3 regions of the Streptomyces sp. NPDC005784 genome follow, and region 1 is predicted to be linked to each of the others. Evidence: riboswitches for the same ligand, from Rfam matches in the RefSeq annotation. Region 1 holds a riboswitch; each other region holds the start of a gene.
The links. A riboswitch is a leader RNA that binds a small molecule or an ion and turns the genes downstream of it on or off. The one in region 1 is predicted to bind thiamine pyrophosphate.
Positions count from the first base shown of each region.

Region 2: linked by a shared signal. The riboswitch ahead of ACFYR3_RS18605 (thiamine ABC transporter substrate binding subunit) and the one ahead of thiC (phosphomethylpyrimidine synthase ThiC) in region 1 are both predicted to bind thiamine pyrophosphate.
Region 3: linked by a shared signal. The riboswitch ahead of ACFYR3_RS26305 (cytosine permease) and the one ahead of thiC (phosphomethylpyrimidine synthase ThiC) in region 1 are both predicted to bind thiamine pyrophosphate.

Region 1 is NZ_JBIAIQ010000002.1:510,422-514,733, reverse strand. Features, by position in the region: gene thiC (phosphomethylpyrimidine synthase ThiC) at 1-1,472, opposite strand, end outside; TPP riboswitch at 1,465-1,620, opposite strand; gene ACFYR3_RS05190 (YibE/F family protein) at 1,692-3,200, shown strand; gene ACFYR3_RS05185 (SsgA family sporulation/cell division regulator) at 3,283-3,720, opposite strand; gene ACFYR3_RS05180 (IclR family transcriptional regulator) at 3,821-4,312, opposite strand, start outside.
Region 2 is NZ_JBIAIQ010000010.1:109,727-114,038, forward strand. Features, by position in the region: gene ACFYR3_RS18600 (ABC transporter permease) at 1-248, opposite strand, end outside; gene ACFYR3_RS18605 (thiamine ABC transporter substrate binding subunit) at 224-1,315, opposite strand; TPP riboswitch at 1,393-1,498, opposite strand; gene rlmN (23S rRNA (adenine(2503)-C(2))-methyltransferase RlmN) at 1,539-2,645, opposite strand; gene ACFYR3_RS18615 (hypothetical protein) at 2,757-2,999, shown strand; gene ACFYR3_RS18620 (carboxymuconolactone decarboxylase family protein) at 3,288-3,761, opposite strand; gene ACFYR3_RS18625 (DUF6233 domain-containing protein) at 3,959-4,303, shown strand.
Region 3 is NZ_JBIAIQ010000018.1:92,922-97,233, reverse strand. Features, by position in the region: gene thiD (bifunctional hydroxymethylpyrimidine kinase/phosphomethylpyrimidine kinase) at 1-381, opposite strand, end outside; gene ACFYR3_RS26305 (cytosine permease) at 447-1,847, opposite strand; TPP riboswitch at 1,839-1,933, opposite strand; gene ACFYR3_RS26300 (alpha/beta hydrolase) at 2,357-3,190, shown strand; gene ACFYR3_RS26295 (phospholipase) at 3,455-4,312, shown strand, end outside.

The DNA.
Region 1 (4,312 bases):
GCGTGGGCGGCGATCTTGTAGGTGATGACGCCGGTCTTGACGTCGTCACGATCGGGCAGGCCCAAGTGCTCCTTGGGCGTGACATAGCAGAGCATGGCCGTGCCCCACCAGGCGATCATCGCGGCACCGATGCCGGAAGTGATGTGGTCGTACGCCGGCGCGACGTCCGTCGTCAGCGGACCGAGCGTATAGAACGGAGCTTCATCACAGATCTCCTGCTGAAGGTCGATGTTCTCCTTGATCTTGTGCATCGGGACATGTCCCGGGCCTTCGATCATCGTCTGTACTTGAAAACGCTTCGCGATCGTGTTGAGTTCCCCGAGCGTCCTCAACTCGGCGAATTGTGCTGCGTCGTTGGCGTCCGCGATGGAGCCGGGCCGCAGACCGTCGCCGAGCGAGTAGGTGACGTCGTACGCGGCGAGGATCTCGCAGAGATCCTCGAAGTGCTCGTACAGGAACGACTCCTTGTGGTGCGCGAGGCACCAGGCAGCCATGATCGAGCCACCGCGCGAGACGATGCCGGTCTTGCGGTTCGCGGTGAGCGGCACATACGCCAGGCGGACGCCCGCGTGGACCGTCATGTAGTCCACGCCCTGTTCGGCCTGTTCGATGACTGTGTCCTTGTAGATCTCCCAGGTCAGCTCCTCGGCGCGGCCGTCGACCTTCTCCAGCGCCTGGTAGAGCGGCACCGTGCCGATGGGAACGGGGGAGTTGCGCAGCACCCATTCGCGCGTGGTGTGGATGTTGCGTCCGGTCGACAGGTCCATGACCGTGTCGGCGCCCCAGCGGGTCGCCCAGGTCATCTTCTCGACCTCCTCCTCGATGGAGGAAGTGACCGCGGAATTGCCGATGTTGGCGTTGACCTTCACCAGGAACCGCTTGCCGATGATCATCGGCTCGATCTCCGGGTGGTTGACGTTCACGGGCAGCACCGCCCGACCGGCGGCGATCTCCTCCCGTACGACCTCGGGGTCGACGTTCTCGCGGACCGCCACGAACTCCATCTCGGGTGTGATCTCGCCGCGTCGGGCGTACGCGAGCTGGGTGACCGCCTGCCCGGCGCGCCCCCGGCGCGGCTGGCGCGGTCGCCCGGGAAAGACAGCGTCGAGGTTGCGCAGTCCCCCGCGCGGGGATGTGTGCTTGATCCCGTCGTCCTCGAGGCGGACGGGACGGCCCGCGTACTCCTCGGTGTCTCCGCGGGCAATGATCCAGCTCTCGCGCAGCGGCGCCAGCCCCCTGCGCACATCGGTGTCGACGGTCGGATCGGTGTACGGGCCGGAGGTGTCGTACAGCGTCACGGACTGACCGTTGGTGAGGTGCACCTGGCGAACCGGCACCCGCAGATCGGGACGCGTACCCCCGACGTATGCCTTGTGCCAGCCGATGGACTTCCCGGCCTCGCCGTTCGTGGACGGCGACGAAGCCCCGTCCGTCTGGCTGGAGGCAGGCGTGCGTACGTCCTTGTTGGTCATGAGACCTACTCCCTACGCCGGCATTACCCGGTAACAGGTTCAGCGGTCGACGCAGCAGCTTCCGTTCGTCGATGTTTCATGTGAAACATCGCGAAACGGAGGTCAGCGCCCTCTCAGCCCGGTGCTCCGAGCTCCCGCGTGTGCAAAGGTGCCTCCACGCTAGCGTCATATTTGGCATGGTGAACAGAGGGCCCTTGCCGTTCTTGCGATGATCGGGCGGTGACAACGACCCAGCAGCACCCGTTCCCGCCGTCCGAGCCGCCGCGGCGTCCGGGCTCCGACGACGGCCATGGGCATGGCTCCGGCAACGGACACGGCCATGGGCCGGGTGGTTCTGGTCCCGGACCGGGCAGTGAGCATCACGGTCCCGGCGGCGGGCACGGGCCCGGTCCCGCCGGTGAGCACGGCGGGGATTCGAGCGCCGGGCACGGGCACTCGCACAGCCACGGTCCCGCCGCGCCGGTCTCCAAGCACCTGCGCAAGGTCATCGCCGCGGTGCTGATCCCCTTCGCGGCCGCGGTCGCGGTGGGTCTCGTGGTGCTGTGGCCCGGCGGGGCCGCTTCCCACCAGCGCACCGGTGTCGGCTTCGACCGCCAGACTCAGCAGGCGACGGTCACCAGGATCGACCAGGTGGACTGCAAGTCCGTGAACGCCTCCGCGGAGACCCCGGCGGGCGACACCTCCACCGCCGAGGGATCCTCCGCTCAGAAGCGGGCGGCGGGTGAATGCAAGAAGGCGACGGTCCGGATCGACACCGGCAAGGACAAGGGCCGTACGTTCATCGAAATCGTTCAGCCGGATCAGTCACGGCAGTTGCGTCAGAGCGAGAAGGTCGTCGTCGCGTACGAGCCCTCCGCACCCAAGGACCTCCAGTACTCGGTCACGGACGCGAACCGGAAGCTGCCTCTGACGCTGCTCGCCGGGATCTTCGCCGTGGTCGTCGTGGTGATCGGCCGGATGCGCGGCGTCATGGCGCTGGTCGCCCTGGCCATCAGCTTCATGATCCTGAACTTCTTCATCCTGCCCGCGATCCTCCAGGGCTCGAACCCACTGCTCGTGGCCGTTGTCGGTTCCAGCGCGATCATGTTGATCGCGCTCTACATGTGCCACGGCCTGTCGGCCCGGACATCCGTGGCGGTGGTGGGCACCCTGCTCTCACTGGTGCTGATCGGCCTCCTCGGCTCGGTGTTCATCGACTGGGCCGTACTGACCGGCAACACCGACGACAGCACCGGTCTGATCCACGGTCTGTACCCGTCCATCGACATGAGCGGTCTGCTGCTGGCCGGAGTCATCATCGGCTCGCTCGGTGTCCTCGACGACGTGACGGTGACGCAGACTTCCGCGGTCTGGGAACTGCACGAGGCGAACCCCACGATGGGCTGGCGTGGCCTGTACCGCGCGGGCATCCGTATCGGCCGCGACCACATCGCGTCGGTCGTCAACACGCTCGTCCTGGCCTACGCGGGCGCCGCGCTGCCGCTGTTGCTGCTCTTCTCGATCGCGCAGAGCAGCGTGGGCACCGTCGCCAACAGCGAACTGGTCGCCGAGGAGATCGTGCGCACCCTGGTCGGATCGATCGGTCTGGTCGCCGCTGTGCCGGTGACGACCGCGCTGGCCGCCCTGGTGGTCGCCGCGGACCGTGAGGGGACCACGGCCGTCCCCGTGGAGCCCGCGGCCGCCAGGACTCCGGCACGGAGCGGGAAGGGACGCCGCCGCAAGCACTGAGCCGTCCGCCGGAAGCGCTGAAACCATCCTGCACGGACGCCCCTTGTGAGGAAGCGTTACTCCGCTCCGGGCTGCCGGGACTTCAGCCCGCGCTCTGCTCCTCCGCGAGGATGCGGTCGAGCGCTTCGTCGAGGGATGTGTCGAAACCCGCGAGGGAGCGCTCCTGCCCGAGCGGTACCAGCTTGTCCGTCCGGTCGAGAAACGCGACGAGCGGCGCGGCCCCGGACCGGAACAGTGCGTGATCGCCACCCACCTGAAGCCGGATCAGCACCTCGCCGAATTCCTCCGGGTCGGCCGGAGCGATGTGCACATCACCGTCACCGCACGGCCTGCCGACTCCGTCGATCAGCAGCTCCCGCCCGAACGCCCAGGTCACAGGCGCGTCGCCGGGCAAGTGGAAGGTCAGCCGCACGGCGTACGGATCACCGGTCTCGTACCGCAGCTCGACCGGAATGCGGAAGGACAGCTCCTCGGACACGAGGAAACTCATCATGACCTCTGCCTGCACCGACTCGCGCATCGCCTACCCCGTCGTTTGCCATCGACTGGCCAGGAATCGTCCCCCTGACACTGCTTGAAATCTTGCTCAACGTGCATGCCACATTACAAGGAGTGAGTTTTCAGATACTGATAGAGATGGCGAGTGTTCCTAGCAGCCTGCCGACTTCACTCTGCAACTTCCTTGCCGCGGGCAGCAGTCGGTCGACCTGGTGGGAAGGGAGGGAAAGGGCCACGGCCGCGGCCGAACTGCCCGCGGTGATCGGGATCGCGGCACAGACCGTGCCCAGCGCGTACTCCTGCCGCTCGGTCACCGGTTCCATCCGCCCCGTCCGTTCCAGGCGTCGCAGCAGACTGTCCTTGTCACGCACCGTGTACGGAGTGATCGGCTTCACCGGGTAGCGATCGAGGTGGTCACGCCGGGCCTGGTCGTCCAGCTGGGCCAGCAGACACTGGCCGATCGCGTGGGCGTGCCCGGTCTCACGGAAGTCGGCCCACTCCTCGACCGCGGGGTTAGCCGGGGTGTCGGCGACGCACATGACCTCGATCTCGCCGTCGCGGTAGACCGCGTAATACACGGGTACGCCGAGCGCATCGCGCCAGTGCGCGAGCGT
Region 2 (4,312 bases), on a different contig from region 1:
CGGATGTCCGGCCGGGTCGCCACGTCCCAGATCCGGCCCAGTTGCCAGCCGCCGTCCCCGTGGAGGCCGCGCGAGACGATCGCGGCGACGGGGTAGGCGAAGAAGACCGCGAAGAACGCGACGGGCAGGACCATCAGCCCGAACCGCACCGCGCTCTGCCCGCGCGCCCTTCGCGAAGCCCCGCCGGGTCCGCCGGCCTCGTCGGCCCCGCCTGCTCCCTCGGCTACTTCAGTACGAGTGAGGTCCACGACTTGACCCACTGGTCGCGGTCGGCGGCGATCTTCGCGGGCGCCAGGGTCTCGGGATCCTTGGCCTGCGGACCGAACCGCGCGAACTCCGCGGGCACCTGCGCGCCCTCACGGACCGGGTAGACGAACATGTTGAGCGGCATGTCGTCCTGGAACTCCTTGGTGAGCAGGAAGTCCAGGAACGCCTTGCCGCCCTTGGCGTTCTTGGCGTGGCTGAGCAGACCCGCGTACTCGACCTGCCGGAAGCAGGTGCCGGCCGCGACCCCGGTCGGGGCGGTGGTGGGCTTCGGCTTGGCGTAGATGACCTCGGCGGGCGGCGAGGAGGCGTACGAGACGACGAGCGGCCGGTCGGCCTTGGCCTTCTTGCCGCCGGCGGACCCGGAGAACTCGTCGTTGTACGCCTGCTCCCAGCCGTCCACGACCTTCACCCCGTTGGCCTTGAGCTTCTTCCAGTAGCCCTGCCAGTTGTCGTCGCCGTAGTGGGCGGCCGACCCGAGCAGGAAGCCGAGGCCGGGCGAGGACGTGGCGGCGTTCTCGGTGACGAGGAGGTTCTTGTACGCGGGCTTGATCAGGTCGTCGAAGGACTGCGGCGGCGCCAGCTTGTGCTCGCTGAAGTAGGCCTTGTCGTAGTTGACGCAGATGTCACCCGTGTCGATGGGCGTGACCCGGTGCTTGTCCTGGTCGGTCCGGTACTCGGGCAGGACCAGGTCCACGCCCTTGGCCGTGTACGGCTGGAACAGCCCGTTGTCGAGCGCGCGGGAGAGCAGGGTGTTGTCGACGCCGAAGAAGACGTCGCCCTGCGGGTTGTCCTTGGTCAGGATGGCCTTGTTGACGGCCTGCCCGGCGTCGCCGTCCATGAGAACGCGGACCTTGTAGCCGGACTGCTTCTCGAAGTCCTTGAGCACGCTCTTCGACACGAGCCACGAGTTGTGGCTGACGAGCGTGATCGTCTTCGGATCGCCCGAGCCGGCGGCGTCGGACGAGCCGCACGCGGACAGCGCGGGCAACGCGACGAGGCCGAGCCCGACGGCCAACACTGCGAACCGCCTGCTGCTGGTGGTGATCACTGGATTCCTCCTGGGCGACCAGGAAGAGACGCGGCCCCGCCCGGGAACTCTGACGGTTCCCGGGCAGGGCGCAACAGCTTGAGTAATGACCGAACTTCCTACCCAGAATGACCTGGGCAAGGTTCAGAGGGTCTGCGGTCTGTCCCGCACTCTCAGCGCTGTGGCGCTCCCCTGTCGGAATATGAAGATGTCGGAATATGAAGATGTACTGACTCGGCTCAGACTACCGCTCGGTCGCGGCGAGCTGACCGCACGCTCCGTCGATCTCCTGGCCACGGGTGTCCCGGACGGTCACCGGCACGCCATGGGCCGCGATGGCCTCGACGAACGCCTTCTCGTCCTCGGGCCGCGAGGCGGTCCACTTCGAACCCGGGGTCGGGTTCAACGGGATGAGGTTGACGTGTACGGGCTTGCCCTTGAGCATCCGCCCGAGCCGGTCACCACGCCACGCCTGGTCGTTGATGTCCCGGATCAGGGCGTACTCGATCGACAGGCGCCGACCGGACTTGGCCGCGTACTCCCATCCGGCGTCCAGCACCTCGCGCACCTTCCACCGCGTGTTCACGGGGACGAGGGTGTCGCGCAGCTCGTCGTCGGGGGCGTGCAGGGAGATCGCGAGCCGGCACTTGAAGCCCTCGTCGGAGAACCGGTTGATGGCGGGGACCAGCCCGACCGTCGACACGGTGATGCCGCGCTGCGAGAGCCCGAGCCCGTCCGGCTCGGGGTCGGTGAGGGCCCGGATCGCCCCGACCACCCGCTTGTAGTTGGCGAGCGGCTCGCCCATCCCCATGAAGACGATGTTGCTCAGCCGCGCCGGACCCCCGGGGATCTCGCCGTCGCGGAGCGACCGCATACCGTCGACGATCTGGTGCACGATCTCGCCGGTCGACAGGTTCCGGTCGAGGCCGGCCTGTCCGGTGGCGCAGAACGGACAGTTCATCCCGCAGCCCGCCTGCGAGCTGATGCACATGGTCACCCGGTCCGGGTAGCGCATCAGCACGGACTCGACGAGCGTGCCGTCGAAGAGCCGCCACAGGGTCTTGCGGGTGGTGTCCTGGTCGGTCGACAGGTGCCGTACGACCGTCATCAGCTCGGGAAGCAGCGCCTCCTGGAGCTTGCCGCGCGAGGCGGCCGGGATGTCGGTCCACTCCGCGGGGTCGTGCGCGAACCGGGCGAAGTAGTGCTGCGAGAGCTGCTTGGCACGAAACGGCTTCTCACCGATCGCGGCAACCGCCTCTTTGCGCTCGGCGGGAGTGAGATCGGCAAGGTGCCGCGGCGGCTTCTTGGCTCCGCGCGGCGCGACAAAAGTAAGTTCTCCGGGCTTAGGCATGGCTGTACCAGTGTCGCAGATCAACTCCGCCGGCCCAGGCCGGAGTGGGGGTGGGGGCGGTCACCCGCGGGTGCCGTCCATCAGCGGTGGTCGACCTCGGACGGCCCAGGGATGGCCGAGGTCTCGTGGAAACCGCTGTTCATCGGCGCGGTCATCACGGGCGACGACCGCGTGCGCCTTTATTTCCGTTCACCAGAGCGGGACCGCACGTACGGTGTGGACGTGCTGATCAGCCGTACGGGGCCCGGCCTGCTCGGCGCCATGGTTTCCCCCGCGTTCCTGGCGAACGAGCATCTGCATCGCCCTTCCGACGATCCGCACTGCGATGTGATCGTGGATCTCACTGACCACTGACGGACGCAGACCGGGCCGAACCGGGCTCGTCCTCGTCGGGACCCACTCGGAAGGCTCCCGCGAGCAGTGCGAGAGCTACGAGCGTGAGGTGGTTCAGAGCTGGTGTCCGGGCGGACACGCAGGCAGGTTCGCTACTTCGACAACTGCTCCGTCAGATCCACGATCAAGCCTCCCGCCCAGACAAATCCGCAGGCGGGAGGCTTGGCGGACCTTGGTCGGAGCCAGTGGGCTTTGGCCGACTCCGGCGCGCCCTGACCGGACCCGGCAGGCCCGGTCAAGGAACACCCGTTACGCGAACTGGCCGGGCCGGTAGGCGCCGGCGGGCTGCTGGACGATGACGTTGCCCCGGTTGAAGGCGTTGATGATGGAGATGCAGCACACCAGGGCGGCGAGCTGCTCCTCGTCGTAGTACTTGGCGGCGTTCGCCCAGCACTCGTCCGTGACGCCGCCGGCCGCGTCGGCGATACGCGTGCCCTGCTCCGTCAGCTCAAGGGCGGCGCGCTCGGCATCGGTGAACACCGTCGCCTCGCGCCAGGCCGCGACCAGGTTGAGGCGCACCGAGGTCTCGCCCGCGGCGGTGGCGTCCTTGGTGTGCATGTCGGTGCAGAAACCGCAGCCGTTGATCTGGCTGGCGCGAAGCTTCACCAGTTCCTGCGTCGCGGTCGGCAGGGTCGAGTCCGCGAGCGACCGGCCCGCGGCGACGATGTGCTTCGTGAACTTGGCCGCGACGGGGCTGGCGAAGAGGTTCAACCGAGCTTCCATGGTGCGCTCCTGTGTCGTTGTTCGTGGCTACACCTGGTCGACGGAACAGCTCCGCACGATGTGACACGACCGAATGTGACCTGCGTCTCCCTCCCTCGGCGCTACGGGGATCACCCGCCGTGAGGTTCGGGTCGGGACACGGGGGAACACGGGCAGGGTGCTGCCACGGCGTCTCACCAAGGCCTAGAATCGAATGCGTGTACGAAAACGTGTCCCGTCTGGAGCATCTGCGCAGCGTCCGCGCCTGGCTGCTCTGGCAACTGCGCCGCACCGACGACACCATCACCGAGCTGGAGCGACAAGAGACCGCCGCCACCCGCGCGGCCCGCACGTCACCCCCGCCGCCCCGCGGCTGGAAGCTCGCGATGCGACGTACAGGCGGCACCAGGGCCACCCCCGACGCCGTCCACACGGGCGACTGCGGCATGGCCGGGAAGAACACGAAGCCACTCGCACGTGAGCAGGCTCTCCGGGCGATCACCGAAAACGGCGTCACGGCATGCCCGTACTGCCGCCCCGACACGGATCTGGGTGTCCTGTGAACCACGAAA
Region 3 (4,312 bases), on a different contig from region 1:
GGTCCGTGCGGCATCCAGCGCGTCATCGGCCAACAGCCGGTCCCCGTGCTTGGAGACGCTCACGGGGTCCACGACGACCGGGGCGCCCACGTCGGACAGCAGCTCGGCGACCGTCGTGACCAGGCCGGGCGACGAGAGCATCCCGGTCTTCACGGCCTGGACGCCGATGTCGTCGACCACACTGCGGTACTGGGCGCGTACCGCCTCCTCGGACAGTTCCCAGGCGCCCTGCACACCCACGGAGTTCTGCGCGGTCACCGCGGTGAGCACGCTCATCCCATGGGCGCCCAGCGCGAGCATGGTCTTCAGGTCGGCCTGGATTCCGGCACCTCCGCCGGAGTCGGATCCGGCGATCGTCAGGACGCGGGGCGGAGTGGCCATACGAGGTTCCTCTCGGGTTCGGGTTCGGGCGCGAGGCTCTCGACCGGCGGAGCGACGGACAGCCCTCAGACCCGGCGACGCAGCCGCAGTGGGGCGTAGAGGGCGAGGGCGACGACGAACGCCACGTAGTACGAGAGATCGGCGCCGTGCAGCGCGTCGGCCACCGGACCGACGTACAGGCCGGTGTCCATGAACGGCACGGCCGCGCCGAACGCCGCGACGAAGGCGACCAGCGACGGCCATCCGGAGCGCGGACGGGAGATCTCGACGGCGACGTCGACCGGGGCGCCGCCGCGCTCCCGCCCGCGGGCGATCCAGTCGACGACGACGATCGCGACGAACCCGGGGATCCAATAGCCCACGAACAGCAGCACGTTCTGGAAGCGGGCCGTGGTGTCGGCGGCGTGCATCCAGAGCACCAGCGGGAAGCCGAGCCCGGCGGCCAGGGCGGCGGCCACCGGGCGCGGTATCCGCACGCCCAGGGTCTGCAGCGCCAGCGAACCGCTGTAGTCGTTCATCGCGTTGCTGCACACGGCCGCCAGGGCCACGGCCAGCAGCCCGAACGCGCCCGCCGTCCCGCCGCCCAGCAGCACGTCCACGCCCGCCGCCGTCTGGTCGGTCAGCACCGACGCGCCCCACAGGCCGAGAACCTGCACGGCGACGAAGGACACGACGAGGCCGAGCAGGGTGCACCAGAACATCCGCGGTCGGGACGTGGTGCGCGGCAGATAGCGGCTGAAGTCACCGGCGTACGGCGCCCAGGACAGCGAGAGGCTGAGCGCGATGGTGCTGGTGAGCACGAACGCGCCCGCGCGGTCGGCGCCGGTCGCGGCCCCGGTCGCCGCCGGATGGACGCCGTCCAGCATGCGCCAGGCGATCACCGCGAACGCGATGGCGAGCACGAACGTCATGATGATCTGCAGGCGGTGGATCGCCTCGTAGCCGAGGATGCCGAGAGCCCCCTGGGCAAGCATCATGACGAGCACGCCGAGCCAGAACGGCCAGCCGCACAGCCGCGCCAGCGCGTCCCCGCCGAACAGCCCGATCAGCGCGTCCCAGGCGACCGAGGACAGCCACTGGAGCATCCCGGGCAGCACCACCGCCCGGCCGAACGCGAGCCGTGCGAGCGGGAGTTGGCCGGTGCCGGTGAGGCCGCCCCAGGTGCTGAGGTAGGCGGTGGGCAGCGCGCCGAGCACGGTCCCGAGGACCACCGCCGCGAGGGCGGTACCGAAGTCCAGGCCCAGCGCGATGCCGATGGTTCCGGTGAACACGCCCGTCATCGTCAGGTTCGGAGCGAACCACACGGTGAACAGGCGCCCGGCGCCGCCGTACCGGTTGTTCTCGGGGACCGGATCGATGCCGTGCCCCTCCACCCGCAGGTCGCCGGGTGCGGCGGGCATCCGTCCGTCGAAGACGGCGGGCCGGCCGTCGGCGGGCAGCCCGCCGGAAACATGCGCCAATGGCATGGAAGACATCCCTCCGCCAGTACGAACTGGTTCAGGTTCGACGGGTGTGATCTCAGCCCTCGGACGGGGCACCCCGTGTCCGGTACTACGACGGACACATTAGCCCGATCGCCCAGGTTGTGGGTACGGCGGCTCCCGGGCACGGCAGCTGTTGCGTACGGCGGCCCCTGCGTGGGGCGGTCCTGCGTCGGCGGCCCCTGCGCAGGGCGGCCCCTGTGTACGGCGGAGGTACCCGTCCCCGGTCTCCACGGGACGCGGTGGATCGTGTCCGCACGGGACACGGCGGCTCGTCCAGGGTGCCGGGTCCCCCTCGGGCCCTCCACCGGCCCCTTGGAGTCACCCACCCGGAGCAGTGCCCGCCCGCATGCTCCGTTTCATCCGAGCGGCCCGGCCCGGCCTTTCGCAGCGCGGCGCGCGCCGCCCCTCGGTACTGTCGGAAGTGATCGCCGCTCGCTCTCCGCTCCCGGGTTCCCGGACCCCGGTGGCCGGGCGGAAGGAGGCAGAGTGCCGTGACCGTGATCTCCCTGAAGTCAGCGCAACTGCGGGAAGGGCCCACCCTCCCGTACGCCGAGGCCGGCTACCCCAGTGGTACACCGGTCGTCTTCGTGCACGGTCTGGCCGACTCCTGGTGGTCCTTCGAGCCCCTTCTGAGGCGCCTTCCGGCGTCCCTGCACGGCTACGCGCCCACGCAGCGCGGGCACGGCGATGCCGACCGGCCTCCGGAGGGCTACACCCCCGACGACTTCGCCGCCGACCTGGTGGCCTTCCTGGACGCGGTCGACATCCCCCGCGCCCTGCTGGTCGGGGCGTCAAGCGGCGGCGTACCGGCCCGGATCGTCGCCGGCACCTACCCCGACCGCATCGCGGGTCTGGTTCTGCTCGGCGTCCCCGGCACTCTCGCGGACAAGCCGGCGGCGGCCGCGATGGGGAAGTCTCTCGAAGACCTCTCCGACCCTGTGCCCCGCGCGTTCGTCGAGGACTTCCTGGCCGGCACGGCGGCCCGCCCGATCGCCCGGGGGTTCATCGAGACCATGGTCGAGGAGAACCTCAAACTCCCCGCGTACGTCTGGAGGGAGACCGTGCGCGGTCTCCTCGACGCCGATCTAGGTGCGACCCTCGCGGGCATCCTGGTGCCCACCCTCGTCATCTGGGGCGAACAGGACGAGTTCCTTCCCCGCGTCGACCAGCAGACCATCCTGGACGCCGTCCACGGTGCCGCCTTCGTCGCCTACGAAGGCACTGGCCATGTCGTCCACTGGGAACAGCCCGAACGCGTGGTCGCCGACATCACCGCGTTCGCCACGCGGATCGAACACCCCGGCACTCCTTACGGCAGCCCCTGACCCGGCTCGCAGGGTGAACGGCGGCGCGCCGAAACCGCGTCGGCCGTGAGACCGGGTCGTTCCTCCGCGCCCGAGAGCCTGGGCGTCGCCCCGGACCGGGGCCGCCGACGGAGACCCCCGGCGCGGGACCTGACGCCAGTGCCGGCGCGGGGCCGACCACGATGGTGGACGCGAGAGCGACCGCGACCGTCGACGCGATCCGTACCGCCGATGCTCACAGCAACATGGCATGCTCATGCTCCCCACAGGAAGGGATCACGTGCCATGAGACCGAGCCGACGCTCCCTGCTCGCCGCCACCGCAGTACTGAGCACCGTCTTCGCCGTCCCCGCGCCCGCCGACGCCGCCGAAGTCCCCGCCGAGGGCGCCTATTACGTCCAGAGCGCCACCACGGGGCTGAACGCCGCCGACAGCGCGGGTGCGGTCGTCCAGCACAACCCCAAGGGCAACGAGGACCATCAGCAGTGGACCTTGCGCCCGAGCGGCTCCTCCTTCGTCCTGGAAAGCGCCGACACCGCGGGCAGTTGTCTGGGCCGCTCGGGCGACCAGGCCCGGACCGTCGCCTGTACCAGCGCGGACGCCGGGTGGGAGGTGAAGCCGAGCGGCGCCGACCAGTACTTGCTCAAGGCCCCCGGGACGGAACGGTTCTTGACGGTGGCAGCCAAGCCCCCCGGCTCCAACTACCCCGCCCAGCTGGCGATCGGGTCGCCTGGCGGCCTCGCCTCCTGGTATCTCACGCCGGTCGCCCCCGCGACCCGGCCGATGCCGCCGCAGGACCAACGCACCCTTGACCAGGTCACGTTCCTCACCGCCCACAACGCCTACGCGAACGGTGTCGACGGCGGATTCGCCCCGCCCTTCGTCAACCTGGTGCCCAATCAGACCCGCGGTATCAACCAGCAACTCGCCGACGGTGTCCGCGGGTTCATGCTCGACCTGCACCAGACCCCCGACGGCGCGATCCTCTGTCACGACAGCTGCACGCTCGTCAGCAAGCCGGTCGCGCTCTGGGTCGACCTCCAGCGCATGGTCGACTTCCTCAAGCAGCACCCCGACCAGTTCGTCACCGTATTCATGGAGGACTACGTCGACCCGGGCGTCCTGCGGGCCGAACTCGCCCGC